3 linked regions of the Alicycliphilus denitrificans K601 genome follow. The protein of the gene in region 3 interacts with the protein of the main gene of each other region in a pairwise test. Links are inferred from orthologs where the notes say so. Each region holds a gene or a part of one and is shown on either strand. Other genes may lie near its edges.

Evidence for each region. Proteins that work in one complex are often made in the same cells at the same time.
Region 1: the proteins of glnK (region 3) and ALIDE2_RS14555 interact in binary tests that used the Escherichia coli proteins (3 or more experiments, as listed by UniProt). The link is inferred for Alicycliphilus denitrificans K601 from one-to-one orthologs.
Region 2: the proteins of glnK (region 3) and glnL interact in binary tests that used the Escherichia coli proteins (3 or more experiments, as listed by UniProt). The link is inferred for Alicycliphilus denitrificans K601 from one-to-one orthologs.

What each region holds. Positions count from the first base shown.
Region 1 is NC_015422.1:3,060,704-3,065,534, forward strand. The notes cover bases 1-3,217. They hold ALIDE2_RS14555 ([protein-PII] uridylyltransferase), read left to right. Parts: upstream 1-392; coding sequence 393-3,017; downstream 3,018-3,217. Other genes in these bases: map (type I methionyl aminopeptidase), read left to right, coding at 1-345; ALIDE2_RS14560 (nucleobase:cation symporter-2 family protein), read right to left, coding at 3,027-3,217. In the rest of the region: more of ALIDE2_RS14560, read right to left, coding at 3,218-4,505; def (peptide deformylase), read right to left, coding at 4,737-4,831.
Region 2 is NC_015422.1:1,512,793-1,517,192, forward strand. What follows is about bases 1-2,786. They hold glnL (nitrogen regulation protein NR(II)), read left to right. Parts: upstream 1-751; coding sequence 752-1,822; downstream 1,823-2,786. Other genes in these bases: glnA (type I glutamate--ammonia ligase), read left to right, coding at 1-65; ALIDE2_RS07160 (hypothetical protein), read left to right, coding at 239-727; ntrC (nitrogen regulation protein NR(I)), read left to right, coding at 1,864-2,786. Also shown: more of ntrC, read left to right, coding at 2,787-3,303; xth (exodeoxyribonuclease III), read right to left, coding at 3,628-4,400.
Region 3 is NC_015422.1:245,510-251,617, reverse strand. The notes cover bases 1,900-4,779. They hold glnK (P-II family nitrogen regulator), read right to left. Parts: upstream 3,569-4,779; coding sequence 3,230-3,568; downstream 1,900-3,229. Other genes in these bases: ALIDE2_RS01060 (YifB family Mg chelatase-like AAA ATPase), read left to right, coding at 4,458-4,779; ALIDE2_RS01065 (TorF family putative porin), read right to left, coding at 3,588-4,319; ALIDE2_RS01075 (ammonium transporter), read right to left, coding at 1,900-3,207. Outside these bases: ALIDE2_RS24900 (hypothetical protein), read left to right, coding at 1,299-1,634; more of ALIDE2_RS01075, read right to left, coding at 1,819-1,899; more of ALIDE2_RS01060, read left to right, coding at 4,780-5,993; ALIDE2_RS25605 (hypothetical protein), read left to right, coding at 6,050-6,108. UniProt on the Escherichia coli protein: Involved in the regulation of nitrogen metabolism. Regulates the activity of its targets by protein-protein interaction in response to the nitrogen status of the cell.

The DNA.
Region 1 (4,831 bases), 2.8 Mb from region 3 along the record:
CAGAAGTTCGCCGAGGGCCACGGCCTGTCGGTGGTGCGCGAGTTCTGCGGCCACGGCATAGGCCAGAAATTCCACGAAGACCCCCAGGTGCTGCACTACGGCCGCCCCGGCACCGGCCAGGAACTGGTGCCCGGCATGACTTTCACCATCGAGCCCATGCTCAACCAGGGCAAGCGCGACATCAAGGAACTGGGCCAGGACGGCTGGACCATCATCACCAAGGACCGCAGCCTGTCGGCCCAGTGGGAGCACACGGTGCTGGTCACGCCCACGGGCTACGACGTGCTCACGCTGTCGGCGGGCTCGCCCCCTCTGCCCCCGTTCGTGAAGGCCACCACCACCTGAGGGCCTGGCACGGAGCCGGCGCGCACGGTTCTTGCTAAGTCCATCTCATGTCATCACGCCATCCTCTGCCCCCTTCCGACTCCGCCTCTCTGCACGCGCTGCGCGACGGCTACCGCCAGGACAAGGCCGCCCTGCTGGCCAGGCTGCACGTGCCCGACGCCTCCACGCGCGGCATCCGCAGCCTGCTGCGCAGGCTTTCCGCGCTGGCCGACACGGTGCTGTGCCGGCTGTGGACGCACGCGCAGCTGCCGCAGAGCTGGGCCCTGGTGGCAGTGGGCGGCTACGGGCGTGCCCAGCTGTTCCCGCATTCCGACGTGGACGTGCTGCTGCTGCTGCCCGACGGCACGCAGGCGTGCGCCGACGAGGCGCGCAAGCCCATCGAGGCCTTCATCGGCAGCTGCTGGGACGCGGGCCTGGAGATCGGCTCCAGCGTGCGCACCACGGCCGAGTGCCTGGCGGAGTCCGCCGCCGACGTGACGGTGCAGACCGCGCTGCTGGAATCGCGCCTGGTGTGCGGCAGCGCGGCGCTGTTCGAGGACTTCCGCCGGCGCTACGACGCGCAGATGGACCCGCGCGCCTTCCTGGTCGCCAAGACGCTGGAGATGCGCCAGCGCCACACCAAGTACGAGGACACGCCCTACGCGCTGGAGCCCAACTGCAAGGAATCGCCCGGCGGCCTGCGCGACCTGCAGATCATCCTGTGGGCGGCCCGCGCGGCGGGGCTGGGCCGCACCTGGCGCGAGCTGGAGGCCAGCGGCCTGGCCACGCCCTTCGAGGTGCGCCAGATCGAGCGCAACGAGGCGCTGCTGTTCCTCATCCGCGCGCGCCTGCACGTGCTCGCGGAGCGGCGCGAGGACCGCCTGGTGTTCGACCTGCAGACCGCCGTGGCCGAGGCCTTCGGCTACCGCTCCACCGCGCCGGACGGCCGGGGGCTGGCCATGCGCGCCAGCGAAACGCTGATGCGCCGCTACTACTGGGCCGCCAAGGCCGTGTCGCAGCTCAGCCAGATCCTGCTGCTGGGCATAGAAGAGCGGCTCAACCCCTCCACGCACGAGCTGCGCCCCATCAACCCGCGCTTCTTCGAGAAGGCCGGGCTCATCGAGGTGGCCAGCGACGACCTGTACGAGAAGCACCCGCACGCCATCCTGGAGACCTTCCTGCTCTATGAGAGCACGCTGGGCCTGAAGGACCTGTCTGCGCGCACGCTGCGCGCGCTCTACAACGCGCGCGCCGTGATGGACAGGCGCTTTCGCCACGACCCGGCCAACCGCGCGCTGTTCATGCAGATACTGCGCCAGCCGCGCGGCATCACGCACGCCATGCGGCTCATGAACCAGACCTCGGTGCTGGGGCGCTACCTGTGGCCGTTCCGCCGCATCGTGGGCCAGATGCAGCACGACCTGTTCCACGTCTACACGGTGGACCAGCACATCCTCATGGTGCTGCGCAACATGCGGCGCTTCTTCATGGCCGAACATGCGCACGAGTACCCGTTCTGCTCGCAGCTGGCTGCGGGCTGGGACAAGCCCTGGATCCTGTACGTCGCGGCGCTGTTCCACGACATCGGCAAGGGCCGCGGCGGCGACCATTCGCAGATCGGCGCGCAGGAGGCTCGGCACTTTTGCCGCCAGCACGGCGTGGAGCGCGAGGACGCGCGGCTCATCGAATTCCTCGTGGCCGAGCACCTCACCATGAGCCAGGTGGCGCAGAAGCAGGACCTGTCCGACCCCGGCGTGATCGCGGCGTTCGCGCGGCGCGTGGGCAACGAGCGCTACCTCACCGCCCTGTACCTGCTCACCGTGGCCGACATCCGCGGCACGTCCCCGAAGGTCTGGAACGCCTGGAAGGGCAAGCTGCTCGAAGACCTGTACCGCGCCACGCTGCGCATGCTGGGCGGGCGCGCGCCCGACGCCGCCGCCGAGATCGAGGCGCGCAAACGCGAGGCGCTGATCCTGCTGGCCCTGAGCGCCCTGCCCCACGAGGCGCACAAGCGCCTGTGGGGGACGCTGGACGTGAGCTACTTCATGCGCCACGAGGCGCCCGACATCGCCTGGCACACGCGCCACCTCTCGCGCCACGTGGGCAGCACGCGGGCCATCGTGCGCGCCCGCCTGTCCCTGGCCGGCGAGGGGCTGGAGGTGCTGGTCTACGCGCCCGACCGGGCCGACCTGTTCGCCCGCATCTGCGGCTACTTCGACCGGGCGGGCTTCTCCATCCTGGACGCGCGCGTGCACACGGCGCGCAACGGCCACGCGCTGGACACGTTCCAGGTCGTGGCCTCCAGCCAGCCCGGCGCCTACCGCGAGCTCATCCACATGGTCGAGAGCGACCTGCAGCGCGCCATCGAGGACCAGGGCGCGCTGCCCGAGCCCGCGCGCAGGCGCGTGTCGCGCCGCGTCAAGAGCTTCCCCATCGCGCCGCGCGTGACGCTGCGCCCCGACGAGCAGGCCCAGCGCTGGCTCATCAGCATCTCCGCCAGCGACCGCGCCGGCCTGCTGTACATGGTGGCGCGCGTACTCTCGCGCCATGGCCTGAACGTGCAGCTGGCCAAGGTCAGCACTCTGGGCGAGCGCGTAGAGGACACCTTCCTGGTGCAGGGCCCGGAGCTGCAGAGCAACGCACAGCAGATCCGCATCGAGACCGAACTGCTGCAGGCGCTGGCGGATCAGTAGATCGGCGCGTCAGTGCGCGTGCGCGCCCGCCACGGGCACCAGCCTGCCGTTCTTGTCGTAGAGCTTGCCGTCGACCACCACGTCGCCGTCGTACAGGCTGGCCAGCACATGCGCGCTCAGCGTGCGGTCGGAGGCCGCGACGAACACCGACTGCTGGTCCGAGTTGCCCCGCTTGAAGTGGTTGAACAGCAGGTTGAGCACGATGGCGACCAGGGCCGTGGCGCTGATGCCGGAGTGGAAAATGGTCGCGAACCAGTCGGGGAACTGCGCGTAGAACTTGGGCGCGACGACGGGAATCAGGCCCGCGCCCACCGAGGTGGCGACCACGATCAGGTTCATGTTGTTCTGGTAGTCCACCTTGGACAGGGTGCGTATGCCGCTGGCCGCCACCGTGCCGAACAGCACCAGCCCGGCGCCGCCCAGCACCGACGGCGGCACGCAGGCCACCACGCGGCCCATGACGGGCAGCACGCCCAGCGCAATCAGGATCAGGCCGCTGTAGGCCACGACGAAGCGGCTCTTGACGCCCGTGACGGCCACCAGGCCCACATTCTGCGCAAAGGCACTTTGCGTGAACGAGCCGAACAGCGGCGCGACGATGCTCGACAGCATGTCGGCGCGCAGGCCGTCGCCCAGGCGGCGCGAATCGACGCGCGTGCCCACGATGTCGCCCACCGCCAGCACGTCGGCGGAAGTCTCGACCAGGATGACCAGGATGACGATGAACATCGACAGGATGGCCGCGGCGTTGAACACCGGCCAGCCGAAGTGCAGCGGCGCGGGAATGGCGAACCACGCGCCCTGCGCCACCTGCGAGAAATCCGCCTTACCCAGCAGGGCCGCCACCAGCGTGCCGATGACAATGGACAGCAGGATCGACAGGCGCGAAATCGCGGCATTGCCCAGCTTGGAGAGCACCAGCACGGTCACCAGCGCAATGCCCGCCAGCGCGATGTTGCCCATGCTGCCGTAGTCGGCCGCGCGGGCGTTGCCCCCCATGGCCCAGTGCGCCGCCACGGGGATCAGCGACAGGCCGATCACCGTGATGACGCAGCCATTGACCAGCGGCGGGAAAAAGCGCGTGACCTTGGAGAACACCGGAGCGATCAGCAGGCCCAGAACGGCCGAAGCCATCACCGCACCCAGGATGCCCTGCATGCCGCCGCCGGTCTGCAGGATGCTGACCATGGTGGCCACGCCGGCGAACGACACGCCCTGCACCAGCGGCAGACGGCTGCCGAAGAACGGGATGCCCAGGGTCTGCAGCAGCGTGGCCACGCCGCCCATGAACAGGCAGGCGGTGATGAGCAGGCCGGTGTCAGAGGCCGGCATGCCGGCCGCCTCGGCCACGATCAGCGGCACGGCGACGATGCCGCCGTACATGGTCAGCACATGCTGCAACCCATAGGCTAGGTTGGCACCCAGGCCCAGGTTTTCGTCCTCCGGCCGTGGGGTCGCATGGGCGGAGTTGAGGGAATGCGTGTTCATCGTCGTCTCCTGATGGGTCCTTGGAACAGGGCTCTTCGCGGCCTCTTGGTTCGCTGCGCCGTCCTCTTTTTTTGCGGGATACGCGTCGTTTTCGCCATCGCACCCAGCCTCTTCGACCACGGCATGCGTGGCACTTTACGAGCAGCTACGGGAAAAATTGCATACTGTTATGTATACAGTCTTTGACCCTTCTTCCCACCATTCGCGGCCCGCGAACGGGCCGCGGCCGCCTCACTCGTCCTCGACCGTGCCGATGTCCGGGAACAACACCTCGGTGAAGCCGAACTGGCTGAAGTCGCGCATACGCATGGGGTAGAGCTTGCCCC
Region 2 (4,400 bases), 1.3 Mb from region 3 along the record:
GCGAAGTGCAGCGTTTCCGCATGGCGCCGCATCCCGTCGAGTACGACATGTACTACTCGCTGTGAGCGGCGCAGGGGGGCGCTTCGGCCTCCCGGCGGTGTGCCAGGGGCGGCCGCGGCCGCCCCTTTTGCATGGTGGCCCGCGTGGGCGAATCGGGCGCCGCAATTGGCGGTCCGGGGGGATTGGGGGATACTCAGCGCCGCCGTGCATGCGCCGCGCATGTCATGTGAGGAGTTCGATGAAACACAGCCTGTTCGCCCTGACCGTCATTGCCGCCATGCTGCAGCCCGCCTGGGCGCAGGACCGCATCTACCGCTGCGGCAACGAGTACACCAACAACGCCGCCCAGGCCAAGGAGCGCGGCTGCAAGCTCGTCGAAGGCGGCAACGTGACGGTGCTGCAGGCCCCGCGGCCGGCCGCGGCGGCGCCAAGCGGCGGGGCCGGCGCCGGCAGCCCGCCGGCGAATGCGCCGCGCGTGGATGCGGCCGACCAGCGCGCACGCGACGCCGATGCGCGCGCCATCCTCGAGGCCGAGTTGCGTAAGGCCGAGGCGCGCCTGGCCGAGCTGCGCAAGGAATACAACGACGGCTATCCCCAGCGATCGGCCCTGGAGATGCGCAACCCGCAGGGCTACATCGAGCGCACGGCCGAGCTCAAGTCCGCCGTGAGCCGCGCCGAGGCCGACGTGGCCGGCATCAAGCGCGAACTCGCGCGCTTGAACAAGTAAGCGCGGGCAAGGCAAGGGGACACCATCATTTCGGCACCCCGGCCCGCGGAGCGCTACCAGGCGCTGGACCTCATCTCCACGCTGGTGGCCGTGCTGCACCCCGATGGTGCAGTGGTGTTCGTCAACGCCGCGCTGGAGGACGCCCTGGGCCTGTCGCGCCGCATGCTGGAGGGCACGGACTTCGGCGCGCTGCTGACCGACCCGGCCATCCTGCGCAAGGCGCTGGCGGGCGCGCGCGGGCGCGACTTCGCGGCGCTGCGCTTCGAGGCCGCGCTGCGCCGTCCGCCGCAGGAGCCGCTGCCCGTGCACGCCAACGTGGCGCGGGCCGAGCCCGGCAGCGAGGTGATCGTGGAGCTGTGGCCGCTGGAGGCCCAGGCGCGCCAGGACCGCGAGGAGCGCCTGCGCGAGCAGGCCCAGGCGCACAAGGAGCTGATCCGCAACCTGGCGCACGAGATCAAGAACCCGCTGGGCGGCATACGCGGCGCGGCGCAGCTGTTGCAGATGGAGCTGCCTGGCCCCGAGCTTGCCGAATACACCCAGGTCATCATCCACGAGGCCGACCGCCTGCAGGGCCTGGTGGACCGTCTGCTGGCGCCGCACCGCCACCCGCACCAGGTGGGCGACGTGAACATCCACGAAGTCTGCGAGCGCGTGCGCTCCCTGGTGCTGGCCGAATACCCCCAGGGTCTGGCCGTGCTGCGCGACTATGACACCTCCATCCCCGAGTTCCGCGGCGACCGCGCGCAGCTCCTGCAGGCGCTGCTCAACATCGTGCAGAACGCCGCTCAGGCGCTCGCCGAGCGCATCGCCGCCGGCGACGCACAGATCACCCTGCGCACGCGCGTGGCCCGGCAGGTCACGTTCGGGCGCCAGCGCTACCGCCTGGCATTGGAATTGCATGTCATCGACAACGGGCCGGGCGTGCCCGAGGCCATCAGGGAGCGGATCTTTTATCCGCTGGTGACGGGCCGGGACGGTGGATCGGGGCTAGGCCTGACGCTGGCGCAAACCTTCGTGCAGCGGCACCAGGGCCTGATCGACTGCGACAGCGAACCGGGCCGCACGGACTTTCGCATCCTCATCCCGCTGCCCTGATCCCGGCCATGCAAGACCTACGGGAAAGGGAGCACCAATACATGAAGCCGATCTGGATAGTGGACGACGACCCCTCGATTCGCTTCGTCCTGGAGAGGGCGCTGGCGCGCGAGGGCCTGCCCACGCGCAGCTTCACGCAGGCGCGCGAGGTGCTGGACGCGCTGGCCGGCGTGGCCGCGGGCGGCGCGGCGCAGCAGGGGCCGCAGGTGCTGGTGAGCGACATACGCATGCCCGGCGACTCGGGCCTGCAGCTGCTGGAACAGGTGCGCGCGCAGCTGCCGGGCCTGCCGGTCATCGTCATGACAGCCTATTCCGACCTGGACAGCGCCGTGTCCGCCTTCCAGGGCGGCGCGTTCGAATACCTGCCCAAGCCCTTCGACGTGCCCAAGGCCGTGGAGCTGATTCGCCGCGCCGTGGAGGAAAGCGAGCGCGAGCAGGTGGCCGAGCAGCAGCAGGCCGACGCGCCCGAGATGTTGGGCCAGGCGCCGGCCATGCAGGACGTGTTCCGCGCCATCGGGCGCCTGTCCCAGAGCGTGGTCACGGTGCTGGTCACAGGCGAATCGGGCTCGGGCAAGGAACTGGTGGCGCGCGCGCTGCACAAGCACTCGCCCGTGGCCGGCGGGCCGTTCGTGGCCATCAACACCGCCGCCATCCCGAAGGACCTGCTGGAGAGCGAGCTGTTCGGCCACGAGCGCGGCGCCTTCACCGGCGCGCAGACGCAGCGGCGCGGGCGGTTCGAGCAGGCCGAGGGCGGCACGCTGTTCCTTGACGAGATCGGCGACATGCCCTTCGACCTGCAGACGCGCCTGCTGCGCGTGCTGTCCGACGGCCAGTTCTACCGCGTGGGCGGCCACGCCGCCGTCAAGTCCCATGTGCGCGTGATTGCCGCCACGCACCAGGACCTGGAGCAGCGCGTACGGGACGGCGCGTTCCGCGAGGACCTGTTCCACCGCCTCAACGTCATCCGCCTGCGCCTTCCTGCGCTGCGCGAGCGCCGCGAGGACGTGCCCATGCTCACGCGCCACTTTCTGCAGCGCAGCGCGCGCCAGCTGGGCGTGGAGCCCAAGCGCATCTCCGACGCGGCGCTGGAGACGCTCATGCGCTTCGCCTTCCCCGGCAACGTGCGCCAGCTCGAGAACATCTGCCACTGGCTCACCGTCATGGCGCCGGCCCAGGTGATCTCGGCGCGGGACCTGCCGCCCGAGGTGCTGCAGGCGGGCGCGCCCGTCCATGCGCCCGCGGCGGCGGCCGACGAGGGCTGGGAGCTGGCGCTGGAGCGCGAGGCGCAAAGGCTGCTGCAGGACGGCCGGCCCGAGGTGTGGGAAGCGCTGGCGCGCCGCTTCGAGTCGCGCCTGATCCGCACCGCCCTGCAGGCCACGCACGGTCGGCGCATGGAGGCCGCGCAGCGCCTGGGCATAGGCCGCAACACCATCACGCGCAAGATCCAGGAACTGGGGCTCGATGCGCCGGATGAGGTATGAAAAAGGCCAGGGCCTGTTCACCTCCAAAACGGGAGTGCGAAGGACGAATGCCGGGATGCAGTGCAAGGCGCGGTGCGCGCCAATAGCCGCAGCTATTGGCAAGCGCCGCAACGCCGCAATGCGCCCGGCATTCGTCCTTCCCTTCGGGTTGCCCCGCCGTGGGGGGCATCTGCTTTGTCGCGCGGCTTGCCAATAGCTACGGCTATTGGCCGCGCCACGCTTCGCGCATCTGCCCCCACGGCGAGGCAACGCATCTCCCGTTTTGGAGATGAACAGGCCCTAGCGCTTGATGGGAAAGCGCTGGCAGCTACTGAAAGAGTAGCTTTAGCCCAGCGTGGCGACCACCGGCGCGTGGTCGCTGGGCTGCGGGTTCTTGCGCGGCGCGCGGTCGATACGGCAGGCCGTCACGCCCGCGCGCAGCGCCTCGCTCACCAGGATGTGGTCTATGCGCAGGCCGCGGTTCTTCTGAAAGCCCAGCTGCCGGTAGTCCCACCACGAATAGCTCTTCTCGGGCTGCTCGAACATGCGGAATGCGTCGGTCAGGCCCAGCTCCAGCAGTTGGCGGAAATGCTGGCGCTCCTCCACCGTGTGGTGGATGGTGTCCTTCAGGCCCACGGGGTCATAGGAATCGCGGTCTTCGGGCGCCACGTTGAAGTCGCCCACTAGCACCAGGCGCGGGTGCGCGGCCAGTTCGGCGCGCAGCCAGTCGTGCAGGGCGGCCAGCCACTGCAGCTTGTAGGCGAACTTGTCGGTGCCCGGCGCCTGGCCGTTCACGAAGTAGCAGTTCACCAGGCGCAGCGGGCCGCCTTCCACGTCCAGCGTGGCGGCGATCACGCGCGCCTGCTCGTCGTCGTGGCCGGGAATGTTGCGCACCACGTCGCGCGGCGGCGTGCGGCTCACGATGGCCACGCCGTTGTAGGTCTTCTGGCCGAAGCACACCGCGTGGTAGCCCGCGGCCTCGAAGGCGTCGTGCGGGAACTTCTCGTCCACCAGCTTGAGCTCCTGCAGGCCGATGGCATCCACCGGATTGGCGACCAGCCATGCCAGCACCTGCGGCAGGCGCACGGAGAGGGAGTTGATGTTCCAGGTGGCTAAAT
Region 3 (6,108 bases):
GATTCCCTGGTCTTCCAGGGTCCCCGGCGGTGAATCAGCTCGGCCTTGTACAGCCCGTTGATGGTCTCGGCCAGTGCGTTGTCGTAGCTGTCACCCCGGCTGCCCACTGATGGCTGGATACCCGCCTGGTCCAAGCGTTCGGTGTAGCGTATGGAAACGTATTGACTGCCCCTGTCGGAATGGTGCGTCAAGGCATGGGCGTGCTGGCTGGCGGTCATACAGCGCCTGCTCCAGCGCATCCAGCACGAAGTCCGTTTGCATGCTGCGGCTGACCCGCCAGCCCACGATGCGCCGGGCGTACACGTCCACCACGAAGGCCACGTACAACCAGCCCTGCCAGGTGGAGACGTAGGTGAAGTCCGACACCCACAGCTCGTTGGGCCGGCTGGCCTTGAATTGCCGGTTGACGTGGTCCAGCGGGCACGGTGCCGATGTGTCCGGCGTGGTGGTGCGCACTGTCTTGCCACGGCGTGCTCCTTGCAAGCCCATGGCACGCATCAGGCGCTCGACCGTGCAGCGCGCCACTGCGATGCCCTCGCGGTTCATCTGCAGCCAGACCTTATCGGCCCCGTAGACCTGCCAGTTGGCGTGCCACACGCGCTGGATGTCGGCTTTCAAACCCTCGTCACGCTGGACGCGTTGACTGCGCAGTTGCGGGTTGCGTTGCCGGGCTGCGTGGCGCCAGTAACACGACGGGGCCATCTGCAGCACCCGGCAGATGGGCTCGACCCCGTAGTCATCACGGTGGCGGTCGATGTAGTTCTTCAAGACTTCAATCGGCGGTCGAGCTCCGCCTGCGCGAAAAACGCGCTGGCCGTCTTCAGGATGTCGTTGGCCCGGCGCAGCTCTTTGACCTCACGCTCCAGTTCCTTGATGCGCTGGGCGTCTGCCGTGGTGGTGCCGGGGCGCTGGCCGCTGTCGACCTCGGCCTTCTTGACCCAGTCATTCAAGGTCTGCGGCACGCAGCCAATCTTGGGCGCAATCGATTCAATGGCTGCCCACAGCGACGGGTAGTCGGCTCGGTGCTCCTGCACCATGCGAACGGCGCGCTCGCGGACTTCCGGGGAGAACTTCGGTGACTTGTTCATGGCTCCATCTTCTCAAGAGTTGGTGCCTCCTCGAAATCCGGGGCTGTTCAGGATGTCGCCCGGCATCAAGCTGAGTTCGTCGTAAAGTTTGGAGGCCTATTTACCGACTCTGAACTAGCCGAGATGAGGGCGGCCTGGCACAAATACTTTGTCAAAGAACGGCAGGGTGTTCTGAGAAATGGCCAGCTATGGGCCTGCCTCACTCGAAACTTGATTCTCGACGACTGTGGGGTTGAGTACTTCTTCTCCTTGTATGGCGGAGAAGCCATCTCGATGCCCTTTGACAACCACCCATCGATTACCCCAAAGCTTGCGAGCATCGGCAAACCGGTGGTCGTAGAGGTCGCGGTGCCCGGCAATGCCTTACGTGCCTGCCACCCTATGTCGACCACGATACTGAGCCGCTACCACCAAACTGTTCGCGAAGACGCACACCTTTTCGAGGCAGAGGCGATGTGGCGCACACCTGTTGCGCCTGAGCATGTCTTATCAGTTACCCCGCTGGACTCCTTCTTGGCACAAGGACTCGGCGCCGCGGGTCGGTAGTTCTGTCGGCACCGGCGACATCCGCACGAGGGTGCCGGTAATTTTCTTTTGCATCCGCAGAAAAACAACCTAAGTTGTTGTTTTTAAAAGGAATTGGCCATCAGAGGCATAACACCCGCATCCAGAAAAAAGGCCCGCGCGCGGCGGGCCAAAGTCCTTGGAATAACGGTTGCCCGTTTCGTGTTCAGCGGTGGTACGCCGTCTCGCCGTGCGCGCTGATGTCCAGCCCCTGGCGCTCGGACTCCTCGTCCACGCGCAGGCCCACCAGCAGGTCGGCGATCTTGTACGCGACGACCGACACCACGCCCGACCACACGATGGTGAACAGCACGCTCTTGGTCTGGATCCACACCTGCGCGCCCATGCTGAAGGTCTCGGGCGTGGCCCCGCCCGTGCCGCCCAGACCCTGGGCGGCGAACACGCCGGTCAGGATGGCGCCCACGATGCCGCCCACGCCGTGCACGCCGAAGACGTCGAAGGCGTCGTCCACCCGGAGCATGCGCTTCAAGCCGCCCACGCCCCACAGGCACACCAGGCCGGCGACGAGGCCGATGGCGATGGCGCCCATGGGCCCGACGAAGCCCGCGGCCGGCGTGACGGCCACCAGGCCCGCCACGGCGCCCGACGCGGCGCCCAGCATCGATGCCTTGCCCTTGTGCACCGCCTCGCCCGCGATCCACGACAGCGTGGCGGCGGCAGTGGCCAGCACGGTGTTCACGAAGGCCAGGCCCGCGGCGGCGTTGGCGGCGCCGGCCGAGCCGGCGTTGAAGCCGAACCAGCCAACCCACAGCAGCGACGCACCCACCATGGTCAGCGTGAGCGAGTGCGGCGTGAACGCCTCGCGGCCAAAGCCTATGCGCTTGCCCACCATGTAGGCGCCCACCAGGCCGGCGATGCCGGCGTTGATGTGCACCACGGTGCCGCCCGCGAAGTCCAGCGCGCCGTCCTGCGCCAGCAGGCCGCCGCCCCAGACGATGTGCGCCATGGGCACGTAGCTGAAGGTGAACCACAGCAGCGCGAAGATCAGCACGGCCGAGAAGCGCATGCGCTCGGCGAACGAGCCCACGACCAGCGCCACGGTGATGGCCGCGAACGTGCCCTGGAAGGCGAGGAACACGTACTCGGGTATGGTCGCGAGCGCGCCGAAGGTCTCCGGGCCCACGCCCTGCAGGAAGGCCTTGGACAGGTCGCCCACGAGCCTGCCCTCGCCCGAGAACGCCAGGCTGTAGCCATAGAGCGACCACAGGATGGAGATGAGCGAGAAGACCACGAACACCTGCATCAGCACCGACAGCATGTTCTTGGCGCGGCCCAGGCCGCCGTAGAACAGGGCCAGGCCGGGGATGGTCATCAGGATCACGAGCAGCGTGGAGGTCAGCATCCAGGCGGTGTCGCCGGAATCGACCTTGGGCGCGGGCGCGGCTTCGGGGGCCGTGGCCGGCGCGGCGTCGGGCGCGGGCGCGGCAGCTGCGGCGACGGGCTCGGGTGCGGCGGCGGGCGCCTGCGCCAGCGCGGCGGTGCCGCCGGCCAGCAGGTGAAGGCCCAGCGCCAGGGAGGCAAGCAGTTTTCTCATGTTGGATTCTCCGTGGCTGGGGTCAAAGGGCCTGCCCGCCGGTCTCGCCGGTGCGGATGCGCACGACCTGCTCCAGGTCGGCCACGAAGATCTTGCCGTCGCCGATCTTGCCGGTGCGCGCGGCGCCCTCGATGGCCTCGATGACGCGCTCGGCCAGATCGTCGGCCACGGCGGCCTCGATCTTCACCTTGGGCAGGAAGTCCACGACGTACTCGGCGCCGCGGTACAGCTCGGTGTGGCCCTTCTGGCGGCCGAAGCCCTTCACCTCGGTCACGGTGATGCCCTGCACGCCGACGTCCGACAGCGCCTCGCGCACCTCGTCGAGCTTGAAGGGTTTGATGATGGCGGTGATCATTTTCATGATCGGCTCCTTTGCTGGCTTACAGAGTCTTGGACAGGGTGACGATCAGGCGCGCCTTGTTGGCGTCGCCGAAGAACCCCTTCTTGTTGGCGCCCGCGACGGCTGCGGACAGCGATAGGCCGGCGCCGAAGTCGTAGGCCCCGCCCACGCTGTAATCCACGTAGCTGGGCACGCCCAGGTCGCGGATGTCGCCAGCGAAGCGCGTGTAGCCCACGGCCGCCTTGAGCGTGACGCTGGGCGCCACCTCCCTGGCAAACGCCAGGTTCAGATAGCCCGTGTTGCGACCGCGCAGGCCCGACGTCTTGGCGCCGGCCCAGCCGAAATAGTCCTTGGACACGGTGTGCGAGTACTTGGCCGTGAGCGGCCCCCAGGTGGCCGCGCCGTACAGCTCGGTGGTGTTGCCGGCGGTGTTGCCGGGGTAGATGTAGGCGAGCGCGCCCAGGTCCAGGTCCAGCGCGCCGGCCTTGAAGCGGTAGCCGCCGTACAGGTCGGACTCGATCGAGTTGCCCTGCAGCCAGTCCACGCTGGAATTCCAGTTGCCCAGGTAGAAGCCGCTCTCGCCGAACGTGTAGTCGAAGCCGCCCTGGATGGCCGGGCTCACCGCCTTGATGCGGTGCACGTCCTGGTCCTGGCCGCGGAACTTGTAATTGCTGGTCAGCGCCACGTTGGCCGTCAGCTCGGCGCTCGCCAGCACGGGCATGGCCGCGGCCACCAGGGCCAGGCTCAGGGACTTCAGGGATGCATGGGACATGGTTCCTCCGGGGTTGTGTGTGGAAAGCGGACACAACCCCCAATGCACGGACCGTGCCAGCCACCATGCAGGTACATTTGGCAGCCAGGGCGCGGTCCCGCCGCAGGGCCGTGCACCAGATTGGGGAGGGTTCACGCGATGAGTCTTGCTTTGGTGCAAAGCCGCGCCCTGCTGGGCCTGCAGGCAAGCGCCGTCACCGTGGAGGTGCATCTGGCCAACGGCCTGCCGAGCTTCGCGCTCGTGGGCCTGGCCGACGTGGAGGTGAAGGAGGCGCGCGAGCGCGTGCGCTCGGCCCTGCAGAACGCGGGGCTGGAGTTCCCCACCAACAAGAAGATCACCGTGAACCTGGCGCCGGCCGACCTGCCCAAGGACTCGGGGCGCTACGACCTGCCCATCGCCCTGGGTATCCTGGCCGCCAGCGGGCAGATCGCCGCTGAACGCCTGGCGGGCTGGGAGTTCGCGGGCGAGCTGTCGCTGTCGGGCCTGCTGCGGCCCGTGCGCGGCGCGCTGGCCACCAGCCTGGCGCTGCGCGCCGAGCAGCCGCCCGTGCGCATGGTGCTGCCGCCGGGCAGCGCCGAGGAGGCCGCCCTGGTGCCCGGCGCCGAGATCTACCGCGCGCGCCACCTGCTGGACGTGGTGCGCCAGTTCCTGCCCGCAGCCGCGCCGCCGCAGGAAGACAACGACGGCTGGCAGCGCCTGGCGCCGGCCGCGCCCGCCGTCCACACCAGCAGCCCCGACCTTGCTGACGTGAAGGGCCAGGCCGCCGCCAAGCGCGCACTGGAAATCGCCGCAGCCGGCGGCCATGGGCTGCTGCTCGTGGGCCCTCCGGGCTCGGGCAAATCCATGCTGGCGCAGCGCTTCGCCAGCCTGCTGCCGCCGATGAGCGTGGAGCAGGCGCTGGAGAGCGCGGCCATCGCCAGCCTGGCCGGGCGCTTCACGGGCGCGCAGTGGATGCAGCGCGTCACGGCCAGCCCGCACCACAGCTGCAGCGCCGTCGCACTGGTGGGCGGGGGATCGCCGCCGCGGCCCGGCGAGATCTCGCTGGCGCACGAGGGAGTCCTGTTCCTCGACGAGTTCCCCGAATTCGCACGCAGCGCCCTGGAGGCCCTGCGCGAGCCGCTGGAGACCGGCCTCATCACCATCTCGCGCGCGGCGCAGCGCGCCGAGTTCCCGGCGCGCTTTCAGCTCGTCGCCGCCATGAACCCCTGCCCCTGCGGCTTCGCGGGCTCCGCCCAGCGCGCCTGCCGCTGCACGCCGGACCAGGTGGCGCGCTACCAGGGCAAGCTGAGCGGCCCGTTGCTCGACCGCATAGACCTGCACGTGGAGGTGCCGCACCTGCCCGCCGAGGACCTGCTGAACGCCCCCGCCGGCGAGGCGAGCAGCGCCGTGCGCGAGCGCGTGGCCCGCGCCCACGCGCTGGCCCTGGCGCGCCAGGGCACGCCCAACCAAGCACTGCAAGGCCAGCAGCTCGACCGCATGGCCGCGCTGGACGAGGCCGCAGCGCGCTTCCTGCAGACCGCCGCCGCGCGCATGGGCTGGTCGGCGCGCGGCACGCACCGCGCGCTGAAGGTGGCACGCACCATCGCCGACCTGGCGGCGTCGGAGCAGGTGGGCGTGGCCCATGTGGCCGAGGCGGTACAGTACAGGCGGGTGCTGCGCGGCACGCAGGCCTGACCGCCCAGGCCGGCGGGGAGGCCGCCCCGCAAAAAATGAGAAAAACTCTCATTCCCATGCCGCAACTGCCCCCCATGCCCTTTCGCACCGGTACGCAATCGCCGGCGCCCGCCGC